DNA from 2 places in the Pseudarthrobacter sp. B907 genome. Region 2 is predicted to be linked to the other one. Evidence: riboswitches for the same ligand, from Rfam matches in the RefSeq annotation. Region 2 holds a riboswitch; the other holds the start of a gene.
What was found. A riboswitch is a leader RNA that binds a small molecule or an ion and turns the genes downstream of it on or off. The one in region 2 is predicted to bind cyclic di-AMP.

Region 1 (4,075 bases), on a different contig from region 2:
CCCACCGTGTCCCCGTACGGAAATCCGATTCCCGGGCTCGCGGACCTGGGCGGTCTCCCGCCGTCGGAGGCCGCGGGCGGGGTCGTGAACCTGCTCGATGCCATGGCCGGCTACGGCGCTGACTCCCGGATCACCGTGAGCCGCCTCGCCGAGCCCATCCAGGTGGAACCGGAGCTGCTGGTGCAGCTCGACGAGGGCGGAATCCGGCCCGGCGCCCGGGTCTCGCTGGAACGCGTGGGGGAGTACATCTCGGTCCGGGTCCCCGATATCGAGGGCGCCCTTGAACTGCCTCCCGAGGTCGCGGCCCACGTCTTCGTTACGCTCGGGTAACTTGTCCGAACCGCCGTCCTGGGCGTGGGGGCCAAGTTGTGCACAGGGGAGATAACGAAATTATTACTGCCTGTCTTAATCGCCTATAGTTATGAACTGGCACTGATACTAAAGCGTTATCTGATCCGAAGCCGAGCTCTGCCAGCGGATCAGTAGGCGAGTCACCTTCTGGCAGAGGCGGGGGAACCACTACCGGCTGTTGATCCAACAGCCTTGGGGTGAAGTCCGCTAGCGGCAAGCAATCTCCATGAGGCCTCCCTTGGATGCCCCTGTGTCTGGATGCTTGCACCGGCGGACCGGGTCTTTGATCTCTCTGACCCGAATCCGACAGCTAACTTCGCAGGCTATCCAGAGAGGAACCGTAGTTGACCACCGAGACCGTCAGGGGCCGCCGTCGTGCGACCGGTCCCGCTCCGGAGCCGCGCCCGGCCGCCGTCGTAACCGCCGGGCGCCCGCGTGACGCGCACCGCGACGAACGCCGCGGCCGGCGCAGTGCGTTCCGTCAGATAACCGACTTTGCCGCTGTCAGCGGCGTCGGGCAGAAAGCCGGCATCGCCCTGGCGGCCACCGGCCTGGTCCTCACCTTCACAGTCCCGGCCACCGGCCCAGTGATGGCCACCGACTCCACGGACTCCGCCAAGACCGGCTCGGTTTCCGCCGCGGCGCAGCCCGAAGTCAAGGCCTCCGCTGCCCAGATTGACTTCAACCGCACAGCCGTCACCACCAAGGGCGACCCGGACGGCAAGCTGAAGCAGCTGCTCAGCGCCCAGTCCGCCAGCACGATCACCCGGGCGGCCTCGGCCGGCAGCCTCGGCCACCCGCTGGACACGATGGTCACCGCCTCGCCCTTCGGCTATCGGATCAGTCCCATCACGGGCGCCGTCGGGGAATTCCACCGCGGGCAGGACTACGCCGCCCAGTGCGGCACCGCCGTGCATGCCGCGGCCAGCGGCACCGTAACCTTTACCGGCTGGCACCCCTACGGGGGCGGCAACCGCGTCGTGATCGACCATGGCAATGGCCTGGAGACCACGTACAACCACTTGTCGTCCTCCACTGTCCGCGTGGGCCAGCAGGTTTCCCGCGGCGACGTGGTGGCGATGAGCGGCACCACCGGCGCCTCCACCGGCTGCCACCTCCACTTCGAGGTGATGGTCAACGGGGAAGTCGTTGATCCGCTGGGCTGGCTCTAAGCCGAGCCGAGGGACCACTCGCATTTCTGTGACACGCCGTGATCTGAATGTGACATTGAGTCCCAACTGCTGTACCGTATGAAGCACGCCAACTTCTCCGAAGTTGGCGCTCTTGAGTGGATTGCCTAACTCTGCCACCGCTCAAGGTCCGTTCGCATGACATCGTCTGGCAGGGGCGGGGGAACCAATTTTGGTCTTCGCAAGAAGACCTTGGGGTTAAGTCGCAAAGCTTCCCAGGAAGCGGCGCGGCCGGGTGACTCCCATCCGAATCCGACAGCTCACCTCGTAGGCATTGGGAGAGGCTACTTTCGTGTCTTCACGCCACAATGCTGCGCGTTCTCGCGCTGGCGAGGCTCAGTTGAGCCCGCTGAACTCCATGCTCCGCGCTGCCCTTGTCGGCGCCCGGACTGGATCTCACAACGCAGTTCCCGCTTTTGGCGCGTCTTCGCAGTACACCCTTCGCTAAAGAAACCCGTTTCGGGGCGATCCGGCGTACCCCCAAGATGCCGGAGCGTCCTCAGTCCCGCCTGAATTGAGCGCGGACAAAAGGATCACGAAAGAGAGAACTGAATGACTACTCGTGCAACCATTGCACGCCACCGCGCGGAGGTCACCAAGACCAACTCGCTGGCTGTCATTGCTAAGGCCGTCGGCGACAACGCCGGTGGTATGGGTCGCCAGGCTGCGGTTATCGCTGCAGCCTCCGGCCTGGTGCTGACCAGCGGTATCGCAGCCAACGCTGCCGAGACCAACGTTCAGCGCGAGTCGACCTCCGCTTCCGCCCTGGAAGTGCAGTCCACCTCACCGGCCACGATCTCCGCGGCCTCCAGCATCGCGATCTCCTACGAGAAGCCCGCTGTTACCACCGCACCGGCCCCCGTCGAGGCTCCCAAGCCCGTCGTCAAGGTCAAGGAAGCTGCCGCTTCCACCGGCAACGCGGTGACCGCCTCCCTGGCCACGAAGGCTCCGGCTGCTGTCAGCGGCATGGGCGCTTCGATCGCCGCTGCTGCCTACGCGCAGATCGGTGTCTCCCAGGACTGCACCATGCTGGCCACCAACGCGCTGGCCGCAGTTGGCATCAACTACCACGGCTGGCCGGCAGGTTACCTGTCCCTGGGCCGCACCGTGAGCGCTGCTGAAGCTCAGCCGGGCGACCTCGCCTACTACCAGAACGGCGGCATGGGCATGGCCCACATCGCTGTTTACGTCGGCAACGGCATGGCCGTCCACGGCGGCTGGAACGGCGGAACCACCGCGCTGTACAGCGTCAACGTCGGCTCCGGCCCGGTCTTCATCCGCGTCGGCGGCTAAGACTGAATCCCGGCGCCCGCCGGAAGCATCGTGAAGGACCCCTGCCCGCGGCAGGGGTCCTTTGCGTTGCCCGGGGCGCGGTGCCGACCCGCCCCCGGACCCTGCGGCGGACCCAGCCGCGGGGGCGCGCCGAAACAAAATTCGGTAAACCGGGCCTGCCGTGTTTACTCTTGTGGTGTCGATCCATAGCCCGACCATGCACAGGGCAGCCGGCCCTCGTGCCCCTGGCGGGTGCGGCCGTGAAGAGGTATGCGGATGCGCACTCTCGTTCTGAATGCTGGATATGAACCGCTGGCGGTAGTCACCTTCCGCCGGGCGCTGGTCCTTGTGCTGACGGGGAAGGCCAGTGTGGTGGCCGAAGGCGACGATCCCGTGGTGGGCCCGCAGGATATCCTCGGCCGGCCCTCCGTGATCCTGCTGAACAGGTACATCAGGCCGCGCTACAACACTCTGACGGCGGTCAGCCGCAGGGGGGTGCTGCGCCGCGACAACCACCGCTGCGCCTACTGCGGCAAGGCGGCCCACACCATCGACCATGTCCAGCCCAAGTCCCGGGGCGGCGCGGATTCGTGGGAAAACCTCGTCGCCGCCTGCCTGCGCTGCAACAATGCCAAGGGGGACCATACACCCGGGGAAATGGGCTGGAAACTCGGCTTCCTTCCCGGCCCGCCCAAGGGCACCATCTGGCAGATCAAGGAGCTGGAGAAGCCCGCCCCGGCCTGGGACCCGTTCCTGCTTCCCGAAAAGGCACACTGAGCATCCCGGGCTGACGCCCGGCGCCCGCCGCGGCGGCTAGGCTGGGTGGGTGGAATTCGACGCCGTTATCCTCGCCGGGGGCAGGTCAACCCGCCTCGGCGGCGTGCCCAAGGCCCGGCTGACGGCAACCGGCACCAGCTTGCTGGACCTTACCCTCAAGGCGGCCGGCGGGGCCCGCCGGATCGTGGTGGTCGGGCCGGAACTGGGCGGCCTCCCGCCTCAGGTGCTTCGTTGCCGCGAGGAGCCCCCGTTCTCCGGACCCGCCGCCGCCATCGCCGCAGGCCTCGCGGCCCTGGCCGGAGAGCATGCCGGGGCCGGGGAGCAGGCAGCGGGTGGACCGGCGGCCCAGACCCTGGTGCTCGCCTGCGACATGCCGAGGGTCGCCGCCGCGGTCGGCGCCCTGCTGGCGGCGGCGGACGGCCCGGCCGAAGGTCCGGGCGGCGGCCGTGACGGGGTCATGGCAGTGGCGCCGGACGGACGCACCC
Region 2 (4,075 bases):
GCGCCGATCGGCACGTCCGCGGTGGCCAGCGCCCGGCGCGCTTCGGCGAGGGCCAGGCCCATCCATTCCGCATGCCGGGGCTCGGGAGTAGTCATGGGTCAATGGTAGTTTCGATCCTAAGCAGGCTGTGCACCATCAAAGTGCACCGGGAAGTCGGGAGACAGCAGTGAGCACCAGGACTGAAAGCTGGCTGATGCGGCGCTGGGGCAAGTGGGTGGTGCCGTACGCCGCGCTGTGGATCACGATGCTGATCGGCGGCATCGTCATTGTCGCCCTGGCGCTCACCAGCGCGGAGGTCTATGACAACGTCGTGGACGACGCGGGCCTGGCCAACCTGGACAAGCCGATGCTCTCCTACATGGAGCAGCTGCGCAGTCCGGGCCTGGACTCCTTCGTCACCGGCTTCACCAACATCGGCGGCGGCATCGGCATGCCGATCCTGGCCAGCATCCTGACGGCGTGGCTGATCTGGGTCTCCCGGACCTGGCGGCCGCTGATCCTGATCGGAGGCGCCGCCGCCGTGTCGGTCACCGCCACGTCGCTCGGCAAGAAACTGATCGGCCGGACGCGTCCGGACCACGTCGACGCGGTGCCGCCCTACGAGACCTCGCCGTCGTTCCCCAGCGGCCACACCCTGAACACCACCGTGGTGATCGGGCTGGTGGTCTACCTCGCCTGCCTGCAGGTGAGACGCACGCTCGCCAGGGTCGGCTTCATCACAGCCGGTGCGATCTTCATCTTCGCCATGGGCATGAGCCGGGTCTACCTGGGCCACCACTGGATGACCGACGTGATCATCGGCTGGGTGATCGGGCTGGGCTGGGTGGGGATCGTGATTCTGGCCCACCGGCTCTTCCATGTGCTGAGGCACCGGGAACACACCGGCCCCGCACCGACATTCGACAACGAGGCCCACCTGCGCGACCCCGCCCCAGAGAGCAGCCTTCGCGGCGGAACGGGCGACGCCGATACCCCCGGCCCGGCGGGACGGTCCTCCACGTCCGGGTGATAGTTTTGACCCATGCGCACTCTCGTTGTGGACCACCCGCTGGTCGCCCATAAGCTCACCGTTCTGCGGGACAAGAACACCCCGTCCCCGGTCTTCCGCCAGCTCACTGAGGAGCTCGTCACGCTCCTTGCCTACGAGGCAACCCGCGACGTCCGCACCGAACCCGTGACCATCGAGACGCCGGTCAGCACCACGATCGGCACGGCGTTCACCAAGCCCACCCCGCTGGTGGTCCCGATCCTGCGCGCCGGTCTCGGCATGCTCGAGGGCATGACCAAACTGGTCCCCACGGCCGAGGTCGGCTTCCTGGGCATGGCCCGGGACGAAGAGACCCTGGACATCATCACCTACGCCGAGCGCCTCCCCGAGGACCTGACGGACCGCCAGATCTTCGTCCTGGACCCCATGCTGGCCACCGGCGGCACCCTGCGTGAAGCCATCAAGTTCCTGTTCAAACGCGGCGCCTCGGACGTCACGTGCATCTGCCTGCTGGCCGCCCCGGAGGGCCTGGCCAAGCTGGAAGAGGAACTCTCGGAGGCCAACGTGACGATTGTGCTGGCCTCGATCGACGAGAAGCTCAACGAGAAGTCCTACATTGTCCCCGGCCTGGGCGACGCCGGCGACCGCCTCTACGGCATCGCAGGCTAGCTCCGCGGCCGGTCAAGGGTTCCGGCGGACAGCGCCCGGGACTAGCCTGTGCCCATGGACTGGAAACTTGAACTCGTGTTTGTCCCGGTGTCCGACGTGGACCGGGCCAAGGATTTCTACGTCAACCAGGTGGGCTTCAACGCCGACTACGACGAGCGCCCCTCAGAAGGCATCCGCTTCGTCCAGCTGACCCCGCCGGGCTCCGGCTGCTCGATTGCGATCGGCGAGGGTCTCAACGATGCCCCGCCCGGCACCGCCCCGGGCCTCCAGCTGGTGGTCAATGACATCGAGGCCGCCCATAAGCAGCTCAAGGACAACGGTGTGGACGTCAGCGACATCGATGTCCAGGACTGGGGGCACTTTGTCTACTTCGCGGATCCCGACGGCAACAAATGGGGGGTGCAGTACCTCCCCGACCGGCCGAACGCGTAACCCGCCAGGGCGGCCGCTGCCAGGCGGCCCGGCCGCCGCGGGGGCAGGCGCACGCGAGGCCCCGGATTCATTGAATCCGGGGCCTCGCTTTCCGCCGGGGCCCGGGTGGCGGCTTTCTTAGTACCAGTTGTTCGCGTAGTGGAAGTTCAGGGCGCCGCACGGCGAGCCGTAGCGGTCCTGCACGTACTTCAGGCCCCAGTTGATCTGGGTCCGGTAGTTGGTGCGGTAGTCCGCGCCGGCGCTTGCCATCTTCTCGGCAGGCAGGGACTGGACCACGCCGTAGGCGCCGCTGCTGGGGTTCGTGGCGGTGGTCTTCCAGTCGGACTCCTTGGTCCACAGCTTCTGCAGGCACTGCATTTCGCTGGCGGCCCAGCCATGGGCGGGCAGCTGCGCGGCGGCATAGGCCTGCGCGCCGGCGGGATCGTCGATGGCGACCGGCTGCACCGGGACCGCGGCGGGAGCGGGAGCGGCCGGCGCGGGCGGGGCCGGGGGTGCCGGGGCCTCGGCCGGCTTGACCTCGGAGGCCTTGGCGTCCACGGTGCCGGTGGAGGGGGAGGCCGGGGAGTTGCTGCCGACCTGTTCGAACTCCAGCTTCTGCAACGACGCGTCCTTGGACGCGGCCTCCGTGTGGGCCGAGGTGTTGGAAGCCTGGCCCGCGGCGCCTGCGCCCAGCAGGACCGCGAGGGCGGTGGCTACCACGGCGGCGCGCTTGCCCTTGGTGCCGGGGCCGGAGCCAATCCGGGACAGGGCCGTGCGCTTGGCCGGCTCGGCGCGGTGGCGCGCGACGTCGGCTTCAGCTGTCTGTTTAGCGCCTTCTGGGCGCATGGGTACCTTGAATTCAGTCATGTTTGCCTCTCAACGCCTACGGAGTTAGCTGTCGGGTTCGGATGCAAAAAATCCGGCCGCACGGAATCTCAACGTGGCGGCTTAACCCCAAGGGTGCATGGATGGAGAATGCCCGGGAACTCTGGGTCCCCCGCCTCTGCCTAATCCATCGGAATCCGGGAAGCGGCAGAGTTTGGCGTCAAACCGGATATGCGGCCAGGTCGATGGCCGCACTCTAGAACGATACCGGACTTTCCCGCGAAAGTCACATTTAGGTAACGGCGGCCATAGTTGGCGGCGTGGTTGCTTGCTCCTACTATCCCGCCGCAGATGGCGCGGGGAGGCGGACGGTGAACTGCGTGCGGCCGGGCCGGGACGTGACAGCGACGGTGCCGCCGTGGGCTTCGACGATGGCCTGCACAATGGACAGCCCCAGGCCGCTGGTGCCCTCCGCCGTCGCGGCCGGAACAGGGGAGGTCAAGGGGGCGGCGGCTCCGCCGCGCACCCTCGCCGGGGCCGGTTCCGGCGCCGGAACTGCGACGACGGGTGCCGCGGCCGTGACAGGGTTCCGGCGGGACGCGTCCGCCCGGGCAAAGCGGCGGAACACCCGGTCCACGAATTCAGGGGCAATTCCGGTGCCGTTGTCCGTCACCGTGACGACCGCGCTGCCGTCGTCGGCGCACTTCACCCCCGTGGTCACGGTGGTGCCGGGTTTGGTGTGCTTGCGCGCGTTGGAGAGCAGGTTCGCGAGCACCTGGTGCAGCTGGGCGGCGTCACCCCGCACCACCACGGGCTCCTCGGCGAGCTCCAGCTGCCAGAGGCGGTCCGGGGCCATGACCTTCTCGTCGCTGACCGTCTCGATCGCGAGCTGCGAGAGGTCCACGTCGCTGAACTTCAGCGGCTGGCCCTCGTCGAGGCGGGCAAGCAGGAGCAGGTCTTCCACGAGGGTGGTCATCCGTTCCGACTGGCTCTGCACGCGGGCGAGGGATTTCTGGCCGTCCGGGGTGAAGTGCTCGGTCATACGCATCAGCTCCGTGTAGCCGCGGATGGCCGTCAGCGGGGTCCGCAGCTCGTGGGACGCGTCGGCAACGAACTGCCGCACCTTCATCTCGCTCTGCTGCCGCGCCTCCAGCGCGCTGGAAACGTTGTCCAGCATCTGGT

Region 1: it holds a riboswitch for cyclic di-AMP, as region 2 does, so the genes downstream of both, ABLI39_RS08850 (NlpC/P60 family protein) here and ABLI39_RS12795 (aggregation-promoting factor C-terminal-like domain-containing protein) in region 2, are expected to answer to the same signal.

What each region holds. Positions count from the first base shown of each region.
Region 1 is NZ_JBEEQE010000008.1:23,000-27,074, forward strand. Features, by position in the region: gene ABLI39_RS08840 (iron-dependent transcriptional repressor DtxR) at 1-330, shown strand, start outside; cyclic di-AMP (ydaO/yuaA leader) riboswitch at 480-691, shown strand; gene ABLI39_RS08845 (M23 family metallopeptidase) at 696-1,523, shown strand; cyclic di-AMP (ydaO/yuaA leader) riboswitch at 1,671-1,829, shown strand; gene ABLI39_RS08850 (NlpC/P60 family protein) at 2,094-2,834, shown strand; gene ABLI39_RS08855 (HNH endonuclease) at 3,090-3,590, shown strand; gene mobA (molybdenum cofactor guanylyltransferase) at 3,640-4,075, shown strand, end outside.
Region 2 is NZ_JBEEQE010000014.1:78,505-82,579, reverse strand. Features, by position in the region: gene ABLI39_RS12815 (nucleoside deaminase) at 1-95, opposite strand, end outside; gene ABLI39_RS12810 (phosphatase PAP2 family protein) at 194-1,009, shown strand; gene upp (uracil phosphoribosyltransferase) at 1,022-1,657, shown strand; gene ABLI39_RS12800 (glyoxalase superfamily protein) at 1,712-2,089, shown strand; gene ABLI39_RS12795 (aggregation-promoting factor C-terminal-like domain-containing protein) at 2,207-2,935, opposite strand; cyclic di-AMP (ydaO/yuaA leader) riboswitch at 2,934-3,123, opposite strand; gene ABLI39_RS12790 (sensor histidine kinase) at 3,231-4,075, opposite strand, start outside.